2 regions of the Curtobacterium sp. MCLR17_036 genome follow, and region 1 is predicted to be linked to the other one. Evidence: predicted binding sites of a transcription regulator. Region 1 holds the regulator's gene; the other holds the start of a gene.
The links. Region 1 encodes HrcA, which represses chaperone genes, less so after heat shock. Its sites were predicted from a motif close to TTNGCACTCGNNNNNNNCGAGTGCNAA; they were not measured.
Positions count from the first base shown of each region.

Region 2: groES (co-chaperone GroES) is a predicted target of HrcA. The motif match lies at 6,950-6,976, and genes of this name have one in related genera.

Region 1 covers NZ_CP126269.1:1,579,498-1,590,410, forward strand. The annotation lists gene rpsT (30S ribosomal protein S20) at 1-146, opposite strand, end outside; gene DEI99_RS07435 (pyridoxal phosphate-dependent aminotransferase) at 347-1,513, shown strand; gene lepA (translation elongation factor 4) at 1,669-3,516, shown strand; gene DEI99_RS07445 (DUF1990 domain-containing protein) at 3,584-4,231, shown strand; gene DEI99_RS07450 (HAD family hydrolase) at 4,256-4,948, opposite strand; gene hemW (radical SAM family heme chaperone HemW) at 4,977-6,194, shown strand; gene DEI99_RS07460 (DUF4870 domain-containing protein) at 6,199-6,588, opposite strand; gene hrcA (heat-inducible transcriptional repressor HrcA) at 6,695-7,711, shown strand; gene dnaJ (molecular chaperone DnaJ) at 7,841-8,956, shown strand; gene DEI99_RS07475 (16S rRNA (uracil(1498)-N(3))-methyltransferase) at 8,956-9,693, shown strand; gene DEI99_RS07480 (histidine triad nucleotide-binding protein) at 9,734-10,087, shown strand; gene DEI99_RS07485 (PhoH family protein) at 10,158-10,913, shown strand, end outside.
Region 2 covers NZ_CP126269.1:3,304,445-3,315,357, forward strand. The annotation lists gene DEI99_RS15525 (branched-chain amino acid ABC transporter permease) at 1-534, opposite strand, end outside; gene DEI99_RS15530 (branched-chain amino acid ABC transporter permease) at 547-1,875, opposite strand; gene guaB (IMP dehydrogenase) at 2,244-3,746, shown strand; gene DEI99_RS15540 (ABC transporter substrate-binding protein) at 4,024-5,355, shown strand; gene rarD (EamA family transporter RarD) at 5,462-6,424, opposite strand; gene groES (co-chaperone GroES) at 6,559-6,855, opposite strand; gene DEI99_RS15555 (class I SAM-dependent methyltransferase) at 7,016-8,218, shown strand; gene DEI99_RS15560 (DUF4190 domain-containing protein) at 8,438-9,313, opposite strand; gene tsaD (tRNA (adenosine(37)-N6)-threonylcarbamoyltransferase complex transferase subunit TsaD) at 9,417-10,472, opposite strand; gene rimI (ribosomal protein S18-alanine N-acetyltransferase) at 10,459-10,913, opposite strand, start outside.

The sequences.
Region 1 (10,913 bases):
GCGACGGCCTTGTCCTTGTCGCCCGCGGCGACGGCGTCGTTGGTGTGACGGATGTACGTCTTCAGCTCCGACTTGTACGCCTTGTTGCGCTCGGTGGCCTTGAGGTTGGTCTTGATGCGCTTGATCTGCGACTTGATGTTCGCCATGTGTTGCTCCTGCTTCGTCTCGTACGGGTGGGCGCGACCGCAGGGTAGAGGGGCCCTTGGTCGCATCGCGTTCCACCCGTGGGCGGGGAACGCGGAAGCCAGCCACCAACACTACCAGGCGGACGGGCTGCCACCAAAGCACGAAACACCGCCGGATCGGCGAAACGCCGCGGCAACAACGACGGGCTACGGTGACGGACATGCCATCCCTCGCACCTCGGATCGACACCGTGCCCGCCTCCGGCATCCGGAGGGTCTTCGAGCAGGCTGCCCTGCTGCAGTCCGGCGGTACCGACGTGACGATGCTCGTCATCGGCGAGCCCGACGTGCCGGTCGCGCCGCACATCGGCGAAGCGGCCCGGCGTGCCTGGACCGAGGACCGCACGGACTACACGCCGAACGGTGGGATCGCGCCACTCCGGTCGGCCCTCCGCGACAAGCTCCGGCGGGAGAACCGGATCGAGGTCGACCTCGAGCAGATCTGGATGACGATCGGGGCGACGCAGGCGCTGTTCCAGGCGATGACGCTGACGCTCAGCCCGGGCGACGAGGTCCTGGTGCCCGACCCCGGTTACACGACCTTCACGATGAACGCGCACATCCTCGGCGCGACCCCGGTGCCGTACCGGCTCGAACCGCAGCACGGCTTCGAGCCCGACCTCGAGGCCCTCGAGGCGAGCGTCACCGAACGCACCCGGGTCCTCGTCGTGAACTCGCCGTCGAACCCGCTCGGCTCGGTCTTCGGCGAGGACACGCTGCGTGCGCTGCTCGCCTTCGCGAAGCGGCACGACCTCTGGGTGATCAGCGACGAGGTCTACGAGTACTTCACCTACGGCACCCGGCACGTCAGCCTGGCCGCCCTCGACGAGGACGACCGGGTCTTCTCCGCCTTCTCGCTCAGCAAGACGTACGCGATGACCGGCGTGCGCGTCGGCTACCTCGTGACCCCGAAGGGCCTCGGTCCGACGATGCGCACCACGCAGGAGGCGATGATCAGCTGCGTCGCCGAGCCCGACCAGTACGCGGCCCTCGCGGCGATCGTGGGGGACCACTCCGCGGTGCGCGACGCCCGCGAGCACTACCGCGCCAACCTCGAGGTCGCGAAGCAGACGCTCGACGCCGCCGGCATCCGGTACCTCGACCCGCGCGGCGCCTTCTACCTGTGGGTGGACGTGTCGCACGCCTCCGAGGGCGACGTCGCCGAGTGGGCGCTCGGCTTCCTGCAGCGGGAACGGGTCGCGGTCGCCCCCGGCAGCGCCTTCGGCCGGACCGGCGAGGGCTGGATCCGCGTCTGCCTGGCGGCCACCCCGGACGACCTGCGGCGCGGCCTGGGCGCACTGCCCGCGCCGGTCGGCGCGACCGTCTGACGGACGGGAGGCACGGTGCGGGCCCGCCCCGTGCCTCCCGTCCGCCCCGCACCGCGTCCAGGGCGGTGACCGGTCTCCACAGGTCGGCCGCGGGTGCGCGCGTCGGCGCGCAACCGTGGGACAATCGTTCGACCGTCCGACCCACCTGAGGAACCGTGAGCCCACAAGCATCCGCTCCGCTCGAGCCCGCCGCGACCCCGGCCGACGCGATCCGCAACTTCTGCATCATCGCGCACATCGACCACGGCAAGTCCACGCTGGCCGACCGCATGCTCTCGATCACGGGCATCGTCGAGGACCGCGCGATGCGCGCGCAGTACCTCGACCGCATGGACATCGAGCGTGAGCGCGGCATCACGATCAAGTCGCAGGCCGTCCGCATGCCGTGGGAGCTCGACGGTGAGACCTTCGCGCTGAACATGATCGACACGCCGGGCCACGTCGACTTCTCGTACGAGGTCTCGCGCTCCCTGGCGGCGTGCGAGGGTGCGATCCTGCTCGTCGACGCCGCCCAGGGGATCGAGGCGCAGACGCTCGCGAACCTGTACCTGGCGCTCGAGAACGACCTCGAGATCATCCCGGTCCTCAACAAGATCGACCTGCCCGCGGCCGACCCGGACAAGTACGCCGCCGAGCTCGCGCAGCTCATCGGCGGCAAGCCGGAGGACGTCCTCCGCGTGTCCGGCAAGACCGGCGTCGGCGTGCCCGAGCTCCTCGACCGGGTGGTGCAGCGTGTGCCCGCTCCGGTCGGCGACGTCGAGGCGGCCCCGCGCGCGATGATCTTCGACTCGGTCTACGACAGCTACCGCGGCGTGGTGACCTACGTGCGCATGATCGACGGGTCGATCAAGCCGCGCGAGAAGGTCCAGATGATGTCGACGAAGTCGACGCACGAGATCCTCGAGATCGGCGTCTCCTCGCCCGAGCCGAAGCCGACCAAGGGCCTCAGCGTCGGCGAGGTCGGGTACCTGATCACCGGCGTGAAGGACGTCCGCCAGTCGAAGGTCGGCGACACCGTCACGACGGCGCAGAAGCCCGCGACCGAGGCACTGCCGGGCTACACGGACCCGAAGCCGATGGTGTTCTCGGGCCTGTACCCGATCGACGGGTCGGACTACCCGGACCTCCGCGAAGCGCTCGACAAGCTGAAGCTGTCCGACGCCGCCCTGGTCTACGAGCCGGAGACGTCGGTGGCGCTCGGGTTCGGGTTCCGCTGCGGGTTCCTCGGGCTGCTCCACCTCGAGATCATCACCGAGCGGCTCTCGCGCGAGTTCGGTCTCGACCTCATCACCACCGCCCCGAGCGTGGTGTACGAGGTCACCAACGAGGACAACACCGTCACCGAGGTCACGAACCCCTCCGAGTTCCCGGGCGGCCGCATCGTCGAGGTGCGCGAGCCGATGGTCCGCGCCGCGATCCTCGCGCCGAAGGACTACGTCGGCGCGATCATGGAGCTGTGCCAGTCGCGTCGCGGCAGCATGCTCGGCATGGAGTACCTCGGCGAGGAACGCGTCGAGATCCGCTACGAGATGCCCCTCGGCGAGATCGTCTTCGACTTCTTCGACCAGTTGAAGAGCAAGACGCAGGGCTACGCCTCGCTCGACTACGAGCCGACCGGCGACCAGGCGGCCGACCTCGTCAAGGTCGACATCCTGCTGCAGGGTGACCAGGTCGACGCGTTCAGCGCGATCGTGCACCGCGACAAGGCGTACGCCTACGGCACGCTCATGACCGAGCGGCTCCGCAAGCTCATCCCGCGCCAGCAGTTCGAGGTGCCGATCCAGGCAGCCATCGGCGCCCGGATCATCGCCCGCGAGAGCATCCGTGCCATGCGCAAGGACGTCCTGGCGAAGTGCTACGGCGGTGACATCACCCGCAAGCGCAAGCTCCTCGAGAAGCAGAAGGAGGGCAAGAAGCGCATGAAGATGGTCGGCCGGGTCGAGGTCCCGCAAGAGGCCTTCATCGCCGCCCTCTCGGGGGACGTCGAGGAGAAGAAGAAGTAGCGGGGCGCGTCGTGTCGGTCCGCACCGCGCGGGCCGGTGCACCGGCCGCTCCCGGTAGCATGGCGGCATGAGTACCCGCGGGAGCTACCGGACCGCCCTGACGTACGGCGCGGTGGGGGCGACCCAGGCGTCGGACCTCATGACGTACCCGCCGGACGGCTTCACGCCGTCCGAGTCACGGGCCCGGATCGGCCACGGCGACCAGCGCTTCGAGACCGCCGTGGTGCAGGCGCTGACGTGGCAGATCCAGGAGCGCAGCGGCATCCGCGTCCAGGTGGACGACCAGCCCGACGACGACGAGGTCCGGTACAACCCGGTGACCTTCGACGACGACGGTGTCCCGATCGCGCCCGCGTCGATCGGCACCCCGCGGGTCGAGAAGTTCGCGCCGGACGGCACCCCGCTCCTGACCGCGGGCACGAGTGCCACCCTGACCATGCATGCCTTCGGGCAGACGGTGTTGGCCCCGGTGCGCGTCGTCGCGATCATCGACGAGCGTGACCGCAAGGGCTTCGCCTACGGCACGCTCGAGGGGCACCCGCTGTCCGGCGAGGAGTCGTTCGTCGTCGAACGGACCCCGGACGGCTCGGTGTGGTTGCAGATCCGGCAGTTCTCGCAGCCGTCGAGCGCGAAGTGGCGGTTCGTCGCCCCGTTCGTACGGCGGCAGCAGAAGGTCATGGCGGAGCAGTACCTGGCGGCCCTGCGCGGGGACTGACCCCGCCGGGCACGGTGTCTCGCGTCAGCGCAGCGGCGGCAGCGCTGCGATCGCGTCCTCGATGAGGGACGCGTCCGACCGGCAGTCGCGCGCGACGGTGACGGCGTTCGTCGCCCGGAGTGCGTCCACGTCGTAGACCCCGGTGGCGACCGCCAGGAACGGGATGCCGGCTGCGTCGGCGGCCTCGCCGTCGCGCGGCGTGTCCCCGACGATGACGGCGCGGGTGCCGGCGAGTTCCGCGGCGGCCCGCAGGGTGACGTCCGAGCGCTCCACCTCGGTGTCGCCGAAGTAGGAGTGGTCCCAGTCGAAGACGGCGGGGTCGAACCCGGCACCGGTGAGCTTGACCCGCGCGCGGTACTCGGAGTTGCCCGTGAGCAGCCCGTTCCGCCAACCGAGTGCGGCGAACCGGTCGAGCAGCGCCTTCGCGCCGGGGACGGGGTCGCGGTGGTCTCCGGACGCGTGCCGTTCGGCGGTGAGGTCGTGCAGGTGCCGTCCGACGGCGGGGATGAGCGAGTCCTCGAGGTCGTGGGCGCGGACGTGCTCGGCGATCAGCCCGGCGTCGGTGCGCCCGTGCTGGTGGCCGACCCGCAGCGTGAGGTCGCGGCCGACCGCACGCTCGAGCGCCAGGTGGTACAGGTTGCCCGGCGACGAGGCGTTCATCACGAGGGTGCCGTCGATGTCCCACAGCACCGTGGTGGGGACGGGGTGGTGCTCCATCCCTCCATCATGGCGGAGAATGGACGGCATGCCGAGTGCTCTGCCGATCGCCGATCCTGCGCCGTCGGACGGCCTGATCACACCCGGTGCCGACGCCGGGGACGTGCCCTTCGGCGTCTACGTGCACGTGCCGTTCTGCCGGGTCCGCTGCGGGTACTGCGACTTCAACACGTACACGGCGTCGGAGCTGCGCGGCGTGCGGCGTGACGACTACGCCGGGCACGCGGTGCGCGAGATCGAGTGGGCCGCGACCGTGCTCGACCGCTCCGGTGTGCCGCGTCGCCCGGTGTCGACCGTGTTCTTCGGTGGCGGCACCCCGACGATGCTGCCGGCGTCCGACCTGGCGATGATCCTCCGTGCGATCGACGACACCTGGGGCATCGTGCCCGGGGCCGAGGTCACCACCGAGGCGAACCCCGACTCCGTCGACGCCGCGTCGCTCGAGACGCTGCGGGCCGGCGGCTTCAACCGGATCAGCTACGGCATGCAGTCGGCGGTGCCGCACGTGCTCGCGACCCTCGACCGTACGCACGACCCGCTCCGGGTCCCCGTCGTCGTCGACCTCGCGAAGCAGCAGGGCCTCGACGTCTCACTGGACCTCATCTACTCGACCCCGGGGGAGTCGCTGCAGGACTGGCGCACGTCGCTCGACGCCGCGATCGCCTGCGAGCCGGACCACGTGTCGGCGTACTCGCTCATCGTCGAGGACGGCACCGCGATGGGCCGGATGGTGGCCCGTGGCGACCTGCCCGCGCCCGACGACGACCTCGCCGCCGACATGTACGAACTGGCCGACCAGGTGCTCGGCGACGCCGGCTACTCCTGGTACGAGGTCTCGAACTGGTCCCGCGGCGACGCGCACGCCAGTCGGCACAACCTGTCGTACTGGAAGGGCCACGACTGGTGGGGCGTCGGACCCGGCGCACACTCGGCCGTCGCCGGCACGCGCTGGTGGAACGTCAAGCACCCGGCCGCGTACGCGAACCGGGTGCTGTCGGGGGAGTCGCCGGCCGCCGGCCGCGAGACCATCGACGCCGAGACGCGGTACGTCGAGCGCCTGCTGCTCGCGGCGCGGGTCCGTGGGGAGCTCGCGACGAGCGAGATCCGCCAGGAGGCCCGTGGCCGGGTCGCCGGCCTCATCGCGCGCGGGCTGGTGGACGGGTCGGCCGCGGTGCGGGGACGCATCGACCTGACCCTGCAGGGTCGCCTGCTCGCGGACGCCGTGGTGCGCGAGCTGCTCGACTGAGCCGCTACTCCTTGATGAACTCGATTGCGAGCGGGTAGCGGTAGAACTGCCCCTGGTTCGCGGCGATCGCGGCGATGATGCTGAACACGATCGTCACGACGGCGACGATCGGCAGCAGCACCAGGCCGATGAGCACGATGACGAGGATGCTCGACACCAGGTACGCGATGCCCATCGTGATGTGGAAGTTCAGGGCGTTCCGGGTGTGCTCCCGCACGAACCGGCCGCGGTCCCGCAGCACCAGGTAGGCCACCAGCGGGACGATGAAGTTCGAGAAGATCGCGCCGACGTGGGTCAACGTGGCCCAGAGGCGCTGGTCCTCGGGGCGCATCGGTTCCGGGAGCCGGTAGCCGGGAGGGAACTCGGGGCCGCCGGGCTGCTGTCCGTAGGTCATGCCCGCAGCGTACCGACCGCCGCGGGGTCCCGGCCGGACGGTGGTCGGGCGTAGGATCAGCAGTCGACACGTCCGAGTGCCAGATCAGTCCGGAAGGAGCGCGCGCGTGGTCAGTGAACGCAGCCTCGAGGTCCTGAAGGCGATCGTGCGCGACTACGTGGCATCGCGCGAGCCCGTGGGGTCGAAGACGATCGTCGAGCGGCACGCCTTCGGCGTCAGCGCCGCCACGATCCGGAACGACATGGCCCTGCTCGAGGACGAACAGCTCATCGTCGCGCCGCACACCTCGTCGGGTCGTGTGCCGACGGACAAGGGGTACCGGGTGTTCGTCGACCACCTGGCGGCAGCGCGCCCGCTGACCAGCGCGCAGCGGCACGCGATCGAGACGTTCCTCGGGGCCCCGAACGACCTCGACGAGGTCCTCGGCCGCACGGTCCGGCTGCTCAGCCAGCTCACGAACCAGGTCGCACTCGTGCAGTACCCGTCGATGGTGCGGGCGCGGGTGCAGCACGTCGAGCTCGTGCGCCTCGGTGACACCCGCCTGATGGTGGTGCTCATCACCGACACCGCACGGGTCGAGCAGCGCGTCGTCGAGACCGACGTCGCCCTCGACGAATCGGCACTCACCGAACTCCGCACGGTGCTCAACGGCGCGACCGTGGGCCTGCTGCTGCAGGACGTCGCGACGGCGCTCCGCGCTGTGCCGCAGCAGATCCGTCCGGACGCCCAGACCCTCGCCGGGGTGGTCGTCGCGACCCTCATCGAGCAGGTGGCGGCCAACCGGCAGGACCGCCTGGTGATGGCCGGCGCGGCGAACCTGGCGAAGAGCGAGCAGGACTTCTCCGGCGGGCTCTTCCCCGTGCTCGAGGCGATCGAGGAACAGGTGACCCTGCTCCGGCTGTTCGGCGAGATGCAGATCGACGACGGCGTGGCCGCGCGCATCGGCGTCGAGAACGCCGAGTACGGGCTCGACGCGACGAGCATCGTCGCCGGGGGCTACCTGGCCGGCGGGGAGCTCGCGCGACTCGGCGTGCTCGGCCCGACCCGGATGGACTACGGCACGAACATGGCTGCCGTGCGCGCCGTCGCTCGGTACCTGTCCAAGCTCCTGGGCGAACATTGACGGACCGCCCCACCCGCCGGGGCGGGCCGACCCACGCGGGTCGACCCGGGCCTCCCGGCCGACCGACGACCACCCGGACCGCGGCGACCGCCGCTCCGGACCGACCGAACGAAACCGACTGAGGGATACGTGGCAGACCACTACGACGTCCTCGGCGTCCAGCAGGACGCCTCCGATGCCGACATCAAGAAGGCCTACCGCCGCCTGGCGCGTGAGCTGCACCCGGACGTGAACCCGTCACCCGACGCCGCCGAGCGCTTCAAGGACGTGACGCACGCGTACGACGTGCTGAGCGACCCGGAGCAGCGGCGCCGGTACGACGCGGGCCCGCAGGGCGACAGCCCCTTCGGCGGCGGCGCCGGCGGGTTCAGTGACATCTTCGACGCCTTCTTCGGCGGCGGCGGTGGGGGCGGCGGCCGCGGCGGCGGACCCCGCAGCCGGGCCGAGCGCGGGCAGGACGCCCTGCTCCGCCTCGACGTCGACCTCGACGAGGTCGTCTTCGGCACCCACAAGGACGTCGAGGTCGACACGGCCGTGCTGTGCGAGACCTGCCACGGGTCCTGCTGCGCGCCGGGCACCAGCCCCCGCACGTGCGACATCTGCGGCGGCTCCGGGCACATCCAGCGCCAGGTCCGCTCGCTCCTCGGCAACGTCGTCACGAGCGCGCCCTGCGGCACCTGCCGCGGCTACGGCACGGTCATCCCGAGCCCCTGCCCGACGTGCCAGGGACAGGGTCGCGTCCGCGCCCGCCGCACGGTCCCGGTGGACATCCCCGCCGGCGTCGACTCCGGTCTGCGCCTGCAGATGCCGGGCCAGGGCGAGGTCGGCCCGGCCGGCGGTCCCGCCGGTGACCTCTACCTCGAGGTCCGCGTCCGGCACGACGACGTCTTCAGCCGCGACGGCGACGACCTGCTCGCCACGCTCGAGGTCGCGATGACCGACGCCGTGCTCGGCACGACGACGACCATCGACGGCCTGGACGGTCCGGTCGAGCTCGAGATCCGACCGGGTGTGCAGAGCGCCGACGTCCTGGTCATCAAGGACCGCGGCATCACGAAGCTCCGGGGCAGCGGCCGCGGCGACCTCCGGGTCGGCGTGCAGGTCGTGACCCCGACCAAGCTGTCGCACAAGGAACGGCAGCTCGTCGAGCAGCTCGCGAAGTCGCACAAGGCGTCGGCGCCGCAGCTCGCCCGGTTCCAGCAGGGCATGTTCGGCAAGCTCCGCGACCGGTTCTTCAACCACTGATGGCGTCGCTCTACCTGGTCGAGACGCTCGACGGTGTCGCCGCCGGGGACCAGGTGTCCCTCGACGGGGCCGAGGGCCGGCACGCCGTGTCGGTGGCCCGCGTCCGCGTCGGTGAGGCCCTGCGCCTCGGCGACGGGCGGGGCACGGTGGTGACGGGTGCGGTCGAGTCGGTCGGGCGCGACGCGCTGGTGCTGTCCGTGGCGACGGTCGCCGTCGAGCCGGCACCGCGCCCGTCCCTGACGCTCGTGCAGGCACTGGCGAAGGGCGGGCGCGACGAGATGGCGGTGCAGGCCGCGACGGAGATCGGCGTCGACCGGGTCGTGCCGTGGTCGGCGGCCCGCAGCGTCTCCCGCTGGGAGGGCGCCAAGGTCGAGAAGGGCCGGGCCCGCTGGGCCGCGATTGCGCAGGAGGCCTCGAAGCAGGCGATCCGGTCGCGGGTCCCCGTCGTCGAGGACCCGGTGACGACCGCGCAGCTGGCGGGCTCGATCGGCACCGGCCGGGCGGTGCTCGTGCTCGACCCGGTCGGCGACGTCCGTCTCGCCGGGTGGGAACTGCCGGACGACGTCGACGAGATCGTGCTCGTCGTCGGCCCCGAAGGGGGCATCGACGGTGCCGAGTTCGACCGGCTCGAGGCCGCCGGCGCGGTGCGGGTGCGGCTCGGCGACACCGTGCTCCGGACGTCGACCGCGGGTCCCGCGGCCCTCGCCGTCCTGCAGGCCCGGCTCGGCCGCTGGTGAGGGAAGACCCGAGGTCAGCCGTGCGTCCTACGATGGAGTCATGAGCACCAGCACGCCCAGCGTCTTCTCGAAGATCATCGCGCGCGAGATCCCGGCGACCGTCGTCGCCGAGGACGACCGCGTGATCGCGATCGAGGACATCGCGCCGAAGGCCCCCGTCCACGTGCTCGTCGTCCCCAAGACCGAGCAGTACGCGAACGTCGCCGAACTCGCCGCCGGCGACCCCGACCTCCTCGCCCACGTGGTCGCCACCGCGCAGCGCATCGCCGACGAGCGCGCCGACGGCCAGTTCCGACTCGTCTTCAACACCGGCGAAGCCGCCGGTCAGACCGTGTTCCACGTGCACGCGCACGTACTCGCAGGTGAACTGCAGGAAGGCACCCTTGCCAGCTGACGAAGTCGCACAGCCCACCCCCGCCGTCGAAGCGGACGTCTCCGACGCCCTGCAGGTCGACGGCATCGCCATGGTCCAGCTGCTCGGCCCACAGGACCGGCTCCTGAAGACCGTCGAACGCCAGTACCCGGACGTGCGGGTGGTGGTGCGTGGCAACGAGGTCACGCTCACCGGTCCCGAGCGCGCGGTCGCCCGCGCCCGGGCCCTCGTCGACGAGCTCGTCGGCATGGTCCGCCGCGGGCAGGACATCGGTCCGGCCGACATCCCGACCTCCGCGCGCATCCTCGACGACGACCGCAAGCCGTCCGACACCTTCGGCACGCCGATCGTGTCGAGCCGCGGCAAGTCCGTCCGCCCGAAGACGGACGGGCAGCGCGCCTACGTCGACGCGATCGACGAGCACACCATCACCTTCGGCATCGGGCCGGCCGGTACCGGCAAGACCTACCTGGCGATGGCGAAGGCCGTGCAGGCGCTCCAGCGGCGCGAGGTCACCCGGATCATCCTCACGCGTCCCGCGGTCGAGGCCGGTGAACGGCTCGGCTTCCTGCCCGGCACGCTCACCGACAAGATCGACCCGTACCTCCGGCCGCTCTACGACGCCCTCAACGAGATGATGGACCCGGAGCTCGTGCCGAAGCTGCTCGCGGCGGGCACGGTCGAGGTCGCCCCGCTCGCGTACATGCGTGGGCGCACGCTGAACGACTCGTTCGTCGTCCTCGACGAGGCGCAGAACACCACGCCCGAGCAGATGAAGATGTTCCTGACGCGGCTCGGGTTCGGCTCGAAGATGGTCGTCACGGGCGACATCACCCAGGTCGACCTG
Region 2 (10,913 bases), 1.7 Mb from region 1:
GAAGAGCACCAGGGTGAACAGGGCGACCATCGCCCAGGCGGCGATGCGGATCCACCAGCCGTTGACGCCGTTGTTCGCGTACGTGAACCACAGGATCGTGGTGGTGCCGTCGGGCAGCGGGCTGAGCGCGGTGAACGGGTCGCGGTAGCTCGAGCCGGTGATGCCGTTCGAGCCGCCGGTGGTCGTGGTGAGCAGGCTCGAGCGGCCCACCATGCGGATGATCTCGGCGCCGGAGATCGTGACGATCGCCAGGTAGTCGCCGCGCAACCGCAGGGTCGGGATGCCGAGGATGATCGCGAACACGATGGCGACGAGCAGGGCGACGAGCACCGCCATGACGAACGGCAGCCCGTTCGTGATCGAGATCGCGAATCCGTAGGCCCCGAGCAGCAGGAACGCCGCCTGGCCCATGTTCACGAGCCCGGTGAGGCCGAAGTGCACGTTCAGGCCGATCGCGGCCAGTGCGAACGCCGCCGTGGTCGGGGCGAGTGCCTCCTGTGTGAGCGAGGACAGCAGGTTGAGGATGTAGTCCATGCGCGTGCTCCCTTAGCCGATCCGCTCGGCGCGGCCGAAGATGCCCTGCGGTCGGAACAGCAGGATGAGGATGAGGATGACGAGGGCGGTGGCGTACTTGAAGTCACCGGGGAGCACCAGGTTCGTGAGCTCGACGACGATGCCGATGATCATCGACCCGACGAGTGCGCCGTAGGCCGTGCCGAGACCGCCGAGCGTGACCGAGGCGAACATGAGCAGCAGCAGCTGGAGGCCCGTCTGCCAGTTCACGCCGTTCAGCACGAGGCCGAGCATCACGCCGGACAGACCGGCGAGGCCCGCGGCGAGCGTCCACACGAAGCGGATCACCCGGTCGACGTCGATGCCGGACGCCGCGGCGAGCGCCGGGTTGTCCGAGACGGCGCGGGTGGCACGGCCGAAGCGGGTCTTCGCCAGGAAGAGCCCGGTCGCGACGAGCACCACGAGCGCGATGCCCATCGCGACGTAGGACTGCACGGTGAGCGTGACCCCGGCGAACCGGATGGTCTCGGGGTTGCCCTGCTGGATGCGGACCGTCGAGGCGCCGAAGAAGTACTGGAACGCGTACTGGGCGGCGATCGACAGACCGATCGTCACGATCATGAGCTGCGTCAGGCTGATCCGCTTGCGGCGCAGGGGCTTCCAGATCGCGGCGTCCTGCAGGTACCCGGTCGCGGCGCACAGCAGGGTGACGACGATGCCGGTGAGCCAGATGTTCCACCCGAGCTGGTTCGCGAAGACGTAGGCCAGCAGCCCGCCGAGGGTGACCTGCTCGCCGTGCGAGAAGCTCGACAGGCCCGTGGTGCCGTAGATGAGCGAGAGGCCGATCGACGCCAGCGCGATGAGCAGCCCGAGCCGGAGGCCGGACACCAGCTGCTGCCAGGCCCGTTCCGGTGTGACGCTCGAGGTGTCGGTCGACGTCGTCGCGCCCTGCTGGTCGGACAGCTGGAAGATCTGTCCCACGTTGGCGTTCAGCGTGGCCTGGACCGTGCGCTCGGCGTCGGCGGCGTTCGTCAGGTACTGCCCCTTCGGCAGCGTGTCCTGGTCGACGCTCACCGTGTACTTGCCGGCCTCGTCGACCCGGACCGACCAGCGGCCGTCGGTGTTCGTCGTGGCGGTCTCGGCGAAGCCGCCGGGACCGGCGACGTCGACCGCGACGCCCTCGGCCGGCTTCCGCTCGGAGTCGGTGATGGTGCCCTGGATGCAGCCGTTGGTCGGGCTGACGGTGCAGGGCTGGGTGCTGGACGGTGCGCTGGACGAGGACGGACTGCTGGTCGCCGCGTCGGCCGTGGGCGTCAGTGCCCAGTCGACCGCGAAGGTGGCGAGGAAGGCGAGGAAGAGCACGGCGGCGAGGACCAGGCGGTTGCGGCCTGGAGCCCCGCGGCGGAGTCGGCGGTGCAGCGCTGACCCCGGCGGAGTGATGGAACCCACGGATGAGCCTCTCGTTCGGATAGTCGAGGACCCTAGGCATTTTTTGTGTCCCCCGTGTTTCCAGCGTGTCTCGCGCAGGAATCGTGGCGCATTCGTGACCAGGGGCTGCGCGATCCGCATGAATCCGCCCGTCCGGCCGGTACAGCGCCCCACGGAGGCCCCCGCCGGAATGGGCGGGGACACGCGCGCGTTACCATGGTCCATCCGGAGCCCGCAGCCGTGTTCCCGGTGTCTGCAACCACTTCAGGTGCCCCGCGGCACCCAGCCCACGAAGGGGACTCATGGACCAGCCGGATCCGTTCGGATTCATCGGACTCACGTACGACGACGTCATGCTCCTGCCCGGGCACACCGACGTCATCCCGAGCGAGGCGTCCACGACGTCCCGGCTCACCAAGCGCATCGAGGTGCACGTCCCGCTGCTCTCCGCCGCGATGGACACCGTCACCGAGGCGCGCATGGCCATCGCCATGGCGCGGCAGGGCGGCATCGGCATCCTGCACCGCAACATGTCCATCGAGGACCAGGCAGCGTACGTCGACAAGGTCAAGCGCTCCGAGTCGGGCATGATCACGAACCCCGTGACGACCACCCCGGACGCCACCGTCGCCGACGTCGACGCGCTCTGCGGGCAGTTCCGGGTCTCCGGCCTGCCGGTCGTCGAGCCGGACGGCACCCTCGTCGGGATCATCACGAACCGCGACATGCGCTTCGTCGCCCCCTTCGAGATGGCGACCACGCTCGTCCGCGACGTCATGACGAAGGCACCGCTCATCACCGCGCTCGAGGGCATCGACCCGGAAGAGGCCGTGGCGATCTTCGCGCAGCACAAGATCGAGAAGCTCCCCCTGGTCGACGCCGACGGCAAGCTCCGCGGGCTCATCACCGTCAAGGACTTCGACAAGAGCGAGAAGTACCCGGACGCCACCAAGGACGACGAGGGCCGCCTGCGCGTGGGCGCCGCGATCGGCTTCTTCGGCGACGCCTGGCAGCGTGCCGAGGCACTGCTCGAGGCCGGGGTGGACGTCCTGGTCGTCGACACCGCCAACGGCGAGAGCGAGGGCGTGCTCGACATGGTGCGCCGCCTCAAGGCCGACGAGCGCTTCGCGGGCGTCGACGTCATCGGCGGCAACGTCGCGACGCGTCAGGGCGCGCAGGCGCTCATCGACGCCGGCGTCGACGCGGTCAAGGTCGGCGTGGGCCCCGGCTCGATCTGCACCACGCGCGTCGTCGCCGGTGTCGGCGTGCCGCAGGTGACCGCCGTGTACGAGGCGTCGCTCGCCGCGCGCGAGGCCGGCGTCCCGGTCATCGCCGACGGCGGCCTGCAGTACTCCGGCGACATCGCGAAGGCCCTGGTGGCCGGTGCCGACACCGTGATGCTCGGCTCGCTCCTGGCCGGCACCGACGAGTCCCCTGGCGACCTGGTGTTCGTCGGCGGCAAGCAGTACAAGGCCTACCGCGGCATGGGGTCGCTCGGCGCGCTGCAGACCCGCGGCGAGAAGACCTCGTACTCGAAGGACCGCTACTTCCAGGCCGACGTGCCCTCTGACGAGAAGCTCATCCCCGAGGGCATCGAGGGGCAGGTGCCCTACCGCGGCTCGGTCGCGAACGCGGTCTACCAGCTCGTCGGCGGTCTGCGGCAGTCGATGTTCTACGTCGGCGGCCGCACCGTGCCGGAGCTCAAGGCCCGAGGCAAGTTCGTCCGCATCACCGCCGCCGGGCTCAAGGAGTCGCACCCGCACGACGTGAAGATGGTCGTCGAGGCACCGAACTACCGCGGCTAGTCCGCAGGTCCCCGTGCGAGCGGCAGGCCACCACGATCCGGTCGTGGGGGCCTGCCGCTCGCTTCGTTCCGGGGACAGGACCGTCCGGACGGTTCCCTGACCAGGGGTTCCCGTGCGTCCTCGAAGGATTGTCACGGGTGCGTAACGAAACACGCAGGGTCGGAGCCCGGACACACGGGCGAAACACATCCGCTCTAGTTTTCTCGCATCCCACGCAGAGGGCATCGTGTTCGACCCGGTACGAAAAGGCCCTCCGCGCAGAGAAAGGGCTCCACGGATGATCAGAACCACCCGTGCCACCACGGCACTGGCCTTGGCGGGCGCAGCAGCCGTCCTCCTCGCCGCCTGTTCCACCACCAGCGCCGGCGAATCGCCGTCGAGTTCGGCGTCGGGCGGGGCGAAGAAGGACCCGGCCGCCAGCTGCAAGGCACCCGACTCGCCGAGCACCGACCCGCTGAAGATCGGCACGATCCTGCCGCTGACCGGTTCGCTGGCCTACCTGAACCCGCCCGCCGAGTCCGGCGTCGGCCTCGCCGTCCAGGACATCAACGCGGCCGGTGGGGTCCTGGACGAGGACGTCACGATCTCGCCCGCCACCGACTCCGGTGACAGCAACGACATGACGGTCTCGAGCTCCGCCGCGACGAAGCTCGTCAACGCGAAGGTCCCGGTCGCGATCGGCGCCGAGTCCTCGTCGGTCACGCTCAACGTGATCGACCAGCTCACCAGCAACTGCATCGTCGAGATCTCGCCCGCGAACACCGCGACCGACCTCTCCGGCTACTCGTCGTACTACTACCGGACCGCTCCGCCGGACTCGGTGCAGGGTTCGGCGCTCGGCCAGCTCGTCACCGGTGACGGCAACGCCAAGGTCGCGTTCCTCGTCTTCAACGACACCTACGGCACGGGCCTCCGCAACTCCGTGCAGGCTGCGGTCGAGGCCTCCGGTGGCCAGGTCGTCTACGGCGGCAAGGGCAAGGGCCAGGAGTTCCCGCCCGGCCAGACCACGTTCTCGTCCGAGGTGACCGCTGCACTCGCAGCCAAGCCCGACGCGATCGTCGTCCTGGCCTTCGACGAGACGAAGTCGATCATCCCCGAGCTCGTCTCGCAGGGGAACACGGCGAAGATCTACATGTCCGACGGCAACACGGCGGACTACTCGAAGGACTTCGACAAGGGCACCCTCGACGGTGCCCAGGGCACCATCCCCGGCGCCTCGCCGAAGGACGACTTCAAGAAGCAGCTCGCCGACTTCTACAAGGAGTCCTCGGGCAAGACGCTCGCCGACTACTCGTACGCGGCGGAGTCCTACGACGCCACCGTCCTCGCCGCCCTCGCCGCGGTGAAGGGCAAGGGCACGGACTCGGGCACCATCCAGGCCAACATTGCCGCGGTGTCCGGAGCCGACGGCGGCACCGAGTGCGCCACGTTCAAGGAGTGCAAGACGCTCCTGGACGACGGCAAGGACATCCACTACACCGGCCCGTCCGGCATCGGTCCGTTCGACGAGAACAACGACCCGTCGAGCGCCTACATCGGCATCTACAAGTTCGACGGCGACAACAAGCCCGTCTACCAGAGCGCCATCCAGGGCGCGGTCGAGAAGTAGGACCCGCTCCACTCACCGAAGCGACAGTTCCCCGCGGATCATCCGCGGGGAACTGTCGCTTTCGTGTCGGGACGGACGGGAGGCCGGGAGGCCCGGCGTGCGACCGTCAGGCCGTTCCGGCCGGGGCCGCTGCGAGCGCACGGCGCCGCGACGCCCGGGACGCCGTGAAGGAGTCCACGGTGAGCACCACCAGTGCGAGCCACACGATCGCGAACCCGGCCCACCGCGCTGGCGGCATCGGCTCGTGCTGCACGAGCACGCCGACGAGCAGCTGCAGGACCGGCGCGAGGTACTGCGTCAGCCCGAGGGTCGACAGGCTCACCCGCCGTGCCGACGACGCGAAGAGCAGCAGCGGGATCGCCGTCGCCGGACCGGTCAGCACCGTGACGAGCACGTGCCCCCACCCGGCGCTGCCCATGGTCAGTCCACCACCCAGCCCGGTGGCCCCGAGCACGACGAGCGCGCCGACCGCGAGCGGCAGCAGCCAGAGCGTCTCGATCGTCAGCCCGCTCAGCGCGTCGACCGAGCCGCCGACGCGCTTCTTCACGAGCGCGTACGTGCCGAACGACGCGGCCAGCACGAGCGAGATCCACGGCATCCGGCCGTAGCCGATCGCGATGACCACCACGGCGACGACGCTGATCCCGACCGCCGCCCACTGTGCCGGCCGCAGGCGTTCGCGCAGGACGACGACCCCGAGGGCGATCGTGACGAGCGGGTTGATGAAGTAGCCGAGCGCTGCCTCGACGGTGTGCCCGGTCGTGGTCGCCAGCACGTAGACCGTCCAGTTGACCAGGATGAGCACGGCTGCGAGCCCCATCACGAGCATCACCCGACGCTGCGCGACGAGCCAGCGGGTCCGTCGCCAGGACCGGGTCACGGCGATCGCGACGGCGCAGAAGACGAGCCCGAAGACGATGCGCCAGGCGACGATCTCGAACGCGCCGGCGGGAGCCATCGCCGCGAAGAGCAGGGGCATCAGGCCCCACAGGCCGTACGCGACCACTGCCTGCACCACGCCGACGGTCGCCTGGTCGCGGGCCGGACGCACCGGACTCGGTTCACTCACGGAATCATCCTAGGAACCGCCACCGACGCACCGGGCGGGCACCGGGCCTCCCGTCCGACCGCGCGACCACGCGCCGGACGCGAGAACGCCCCGCCGACCGGAGCCGAACGGGGCGTTCTCGAGGAGTACTGGACTCAGCTGACGACGACCGCGAGGACGTCGCGGGCCGACAGGACCAGCAGGTCCTCGCCCGAGTACTTGACCTCGGTGCCGCCGTACTTGGAGTAGATGACCTTGTCGCCCACGGCGACGTCGAGCGGCACGCGGTTGCCGTTGTCGTCGATGCGACCCGGACCCACGGCGACGACCTCGCCCTCCTGGGGCTTCTCCTTCGCGGTGTCGGGGATGACCAGACCGGAAGCGGTGGTCTGCTCCGCCTCGACCTGGCGGATGACGATGCGATCCTCGAGCGGCTTGATGCTGACGGCCACGGTGACCTCTTCTTTCTCGGTACGGACTCGGTACAGATGAAAACCGGGTTGGCACTACGCACAGGAGAGTGCCAACGCCAACTCTAGGGGCCGTCTGGCACTCGGTCAATCCGAGTGCCAGCACGTCGGGAGAACACCCAGCACCTGGGAGGATCGGGGGATGGACGCCGCCGAACTCACCGCACTGCTGACCCCCGACGGGATGGCCCTGCTCGACCGTACCCCCGCGGTGTCCGACGGCGGCGAGATCGTCCGGGTGGTCTCGCGGCTCCGGGCCGAGGGACACGACCCGCGACTCGTCGCAGCGGTCCTGACCCAGGCGAAGCTGCGGCAGAAGGCCCGCGGCAAGTTCGGCGACTTCGCCGGACGCATGCTGTTCACCGAGGCCGGACTCGAGCAGGCGACCCGGCTGCAGGTCGCCGCGCAGCACGCCGGACGCTTCGCCGCCGCCGGCCTGACCCGCGTCGCGGACCTGGGCTGCGGCATCGGCGGCGACGCGCTCGCGATGGCGGCCCTCGACCTCGACGTGACGGCCGTCGACCGCGACGAGGTCACCGCGGCCGTCGCGACGCACAACCTCGCGCCGTGGCCGAACGCCCGCGTGCAGCTCGGCGACGCCGCCACGTTCGACGTGTCGTCGGTCGACGGCGTCTGGATGGACCCCGCCCGCCGCACCAGCGGCCACTCGGACACCCGGCGGCTCGCCGACCCGGACGACTGGTCGCCGTCGCTCGACACCGTGTTCGCCGCCGCCACGACGACCCCCACGGGCGTGAAGCTCGGCCCGGGGATCGACCGGGACCTCATCCCGGACACGGCCGAGGCGCAGTGGACCTCCGTCGACCGCGAGGTCGTCGAGCTCGCCCTGTGGTTCGGCCCCCTGGCGAGACCGGACGTCCGCCGGGCGGCCACGGTCGTCGGCGCGCACGGCGTCGCCGAGATGACCGGGCCAGCCGACGCCGAGGACGCCGAGGTCGGTCCGCTCGGCGCCTACCTGTACGAGCCGGACGGCGCCGTCATCCGCGCGCGGCTGATCGGCGACCTCGCCCGCGAGCTCGACGGGCACATGCTCTCCGACGGCATCGCCTACGTGACCTCGGACCGGGCCGTGACGACGCCCTTCGCCCAGGGCTTCCGGGTGATCGACACGATGCCGCTCGACGTCAAGCGCCTGTCGGCCCGGCTCGCGGCCGACGGCATCGGCACGGTCGAGATCAAGAAGCGCGGCGTCGACGTCGACCCCGCGCAGTTCCGCAAGCGGCTGCGGCTGCGCGGGACCGGTCGCGTGACGCTCGTGCTCACCCGGCTGGAGGGCCGGCACACCGCCGTCCTGTGCGAGCGGCTCGGCGAGGCCGCCGCCTGATCGCGGTGCGCCGCCAGCCGGCGGTGCGCTGCTGGCCCGCGGTACGCCGCCAGCCGGCGGTGCGCTGCTGGCCCGCGGTACGCCGCCAGCCGGCGGTGCGCTGCTGGCCCGCGGTACGCCGCCAGCCCGCGTCAGGCAGCCAGCCCGCGGTGCGCCGCCGGTCGGCGGTGCGCAGCCGGTCGGTCGGGGTCGAGCTCGTGCGACGCTGCCCGGGCGGGGTCAGCCGACGAAGGCGCCGGTCCCGGAGTCGTAGTCGTAGTCGTAGGGCGTTCCCGAGCCGTTGCCGTACGTCGCCAGGATGACGACGAAGACGATCCAGAGGATCCAGACACCGGTCATCACCCAGCCGGCGATGATGCCGGTCAGCGCCAGACCGCGGCCGGTCTCGCCGTTCTGCTTCACCTTGCCGAGGGCGACGTGGCCGAGGATCGCGCCGGCGGGGCCGAGCAGGATCGCGATGAACCAGAACGGGATCGACGCCAGGCCGAAGACGATGGACAGGATCGCGAGGGTGTTCGTCTTCGGGCGCTGCGCGTACGGCTGGTATCCGCTCGCGGCGTACGGGTTCGCCCCGTAGGGCGTGCTGCCGTACTGATTTCCGCCGTACTGGGTGCTGCCGTACTGGGTTCCGCCGTACTGCGTGCTGCCGTACTGCGTGCCGCCGTACGGCTGCTGTGCCGCGTACGGGTCCTGGCCGCCGTGCTGCTGCTTCTGCTGCTGCGCGTACGGGTTCTGCGCACCCTGCTGCGGCTGGCCGTACGACGGCTGCTGCGGCGCCGCGTACGGGTTCGACTGCTGTTGGGGCGCGGCGTACGGGTTCTGCTGGTGCTGCTGCTGGGGCGCCGCGTACGGGTTGTGCTGCTGCTGCGCCGCGTACGGGTCGGGCTGCTGGGGTGCCGCGTACGGGTTCGACTGCTGCTGGGGTGCCGCGGAGGGGTTCGGGCCGCCGTGCTGCGGCGGCTCAGGAGCCGACGGCGCCGCCGGGGCGTCCGGTGCCTGCGGGGCGTCCGGAGCGGACGAGCCGTCCGGCTGACCGGTCGACGCACCTCCCGTCGTCGTCTCGCCCGGCTTCGGCCACTCGTTCTGATCGGACACCGCGATCCCCTCTCGGCGCCCGGTACCTCCGACGCCGTGTCGATCCTCCCACAGGCGCCCGAGCACCGACCGGACGGGGCCGACCGGGCCGAGCGGGACGACGTCAGACCTGGACGGTCGTCACCGGCAGCGTCGAGTCGGCCGCGAGTCCGAGGTCGCTCGGCGCGTGCCCCTCGGCCACGAGCCGTGCCCCGACCGCGGCGATCATCGCGCCGTTGTCCGTGCACAGGTCGAACGGCGGGATCCGCAGCGCCACCCCCGCGGCAGCGCAGCGCTCCTCGGCGACCTGCCGCAGCCGGGCGTTCGCGACGACGCCGCCGCCGAGCAGCAGCCGGTCGACGCCGGTGTCGCGGCAGGCGTGCAGCGCCTTGGTGAGCAGGACGTCGACGACCGCCTCGCGGAAGCTCGCGGCGACGTCGGCCACGGGCACCTCGCGCCCCTCGTCGCGGCAGCGCTCGACCCACCGCGCAACGGCGGTCTTCAGCCCCGAGAACGAGAAGTCGTACCGGTGGGCCGCCATGTCCTTCGGCAGCGTCAGGCCGCGGGGGAACCGGATCGCCGTCGGGTCGCCATCAGCCGCGGCACGGTCGATCTGCGGGCCGCCCGGGTACGGCAGGCCGAGCAACCGGGCGACCTTGTCGAACGCCTCGCCCGCAGCGTCGTCGATCGTCTCGCCGAGCAGCTCGACGTCGCCGACCAGGTCCCGCACCAGGAGCAGCGAGGTGTGCCCGCCGGACACCAGCAGCGCCACGGTCGGCAGCTCGATCTCGGAGCCGTCCGAGCGCAGCACGTCGGCACCGACGTGGCCGACCAGGTGGTTGACCCCGTAGAGCGGCTTGCCCGTCGCCACGGCGAGCGCCTTCGCGGCCCCCACCCCCACCATGAGCGCCCCCGCCAGCCCGGGCCCCGCGGTGACGGCGACGGCGTCGAGCTCGTCGAGCGTCACCCCGGCGCGGTCGAGCGCCTCGTGCAGGGTCGGGGTCATCGCCTCGAGGTGCGCGCGTGCCGCGACCTCGGGCACGACGCCGCCGTACCGGGCGTGCTCGTCCATGCTCGACGCGATGACGTTCGCCAGCAGGGTGCTCCCCCGCACGATGCCGACGCCGGTCTCGTCGCAGCTCGTCTCGATGCCGAGCACCAGTGGTTCAGTCGCGCTCACCGAGGGCCTCCTGTCCGATGGGTCCGACGCCCGACGACCGCTCGGCGTCCGGGCCGGGCAGGTCCGCCCGCATCACCCACGCGTCGACGCCGTCCGGTTGGTAGTAGCGGGGCCGGGTCGCGATGTGCTCGAACCCGAACGCCGTGTACATCGCCTGCGCCACGGGGTTGTCGGCGCGGACCTCGAGGAACACCTCGCGCACACCGCGGCGACGGGCCTCGTCGAGGAGCTCCGTGAACAGCACCCGCCCGAGGCCCTTGCCGCGCTGGTCCGCGGCGACGGCGATGGTCTGCACGTCGGCGACCGGGTTGCCCGCGAGCGAGGAGAGCCCGGCGTACCCGACGACCAGCGGCGCGGACGTGTCGTCGGCCGTCTCGACCACGACGTAGTACCCGTGCGGCGAGTACAGCTCGCCCGACATCTGCGACGCCGACCAGGCGT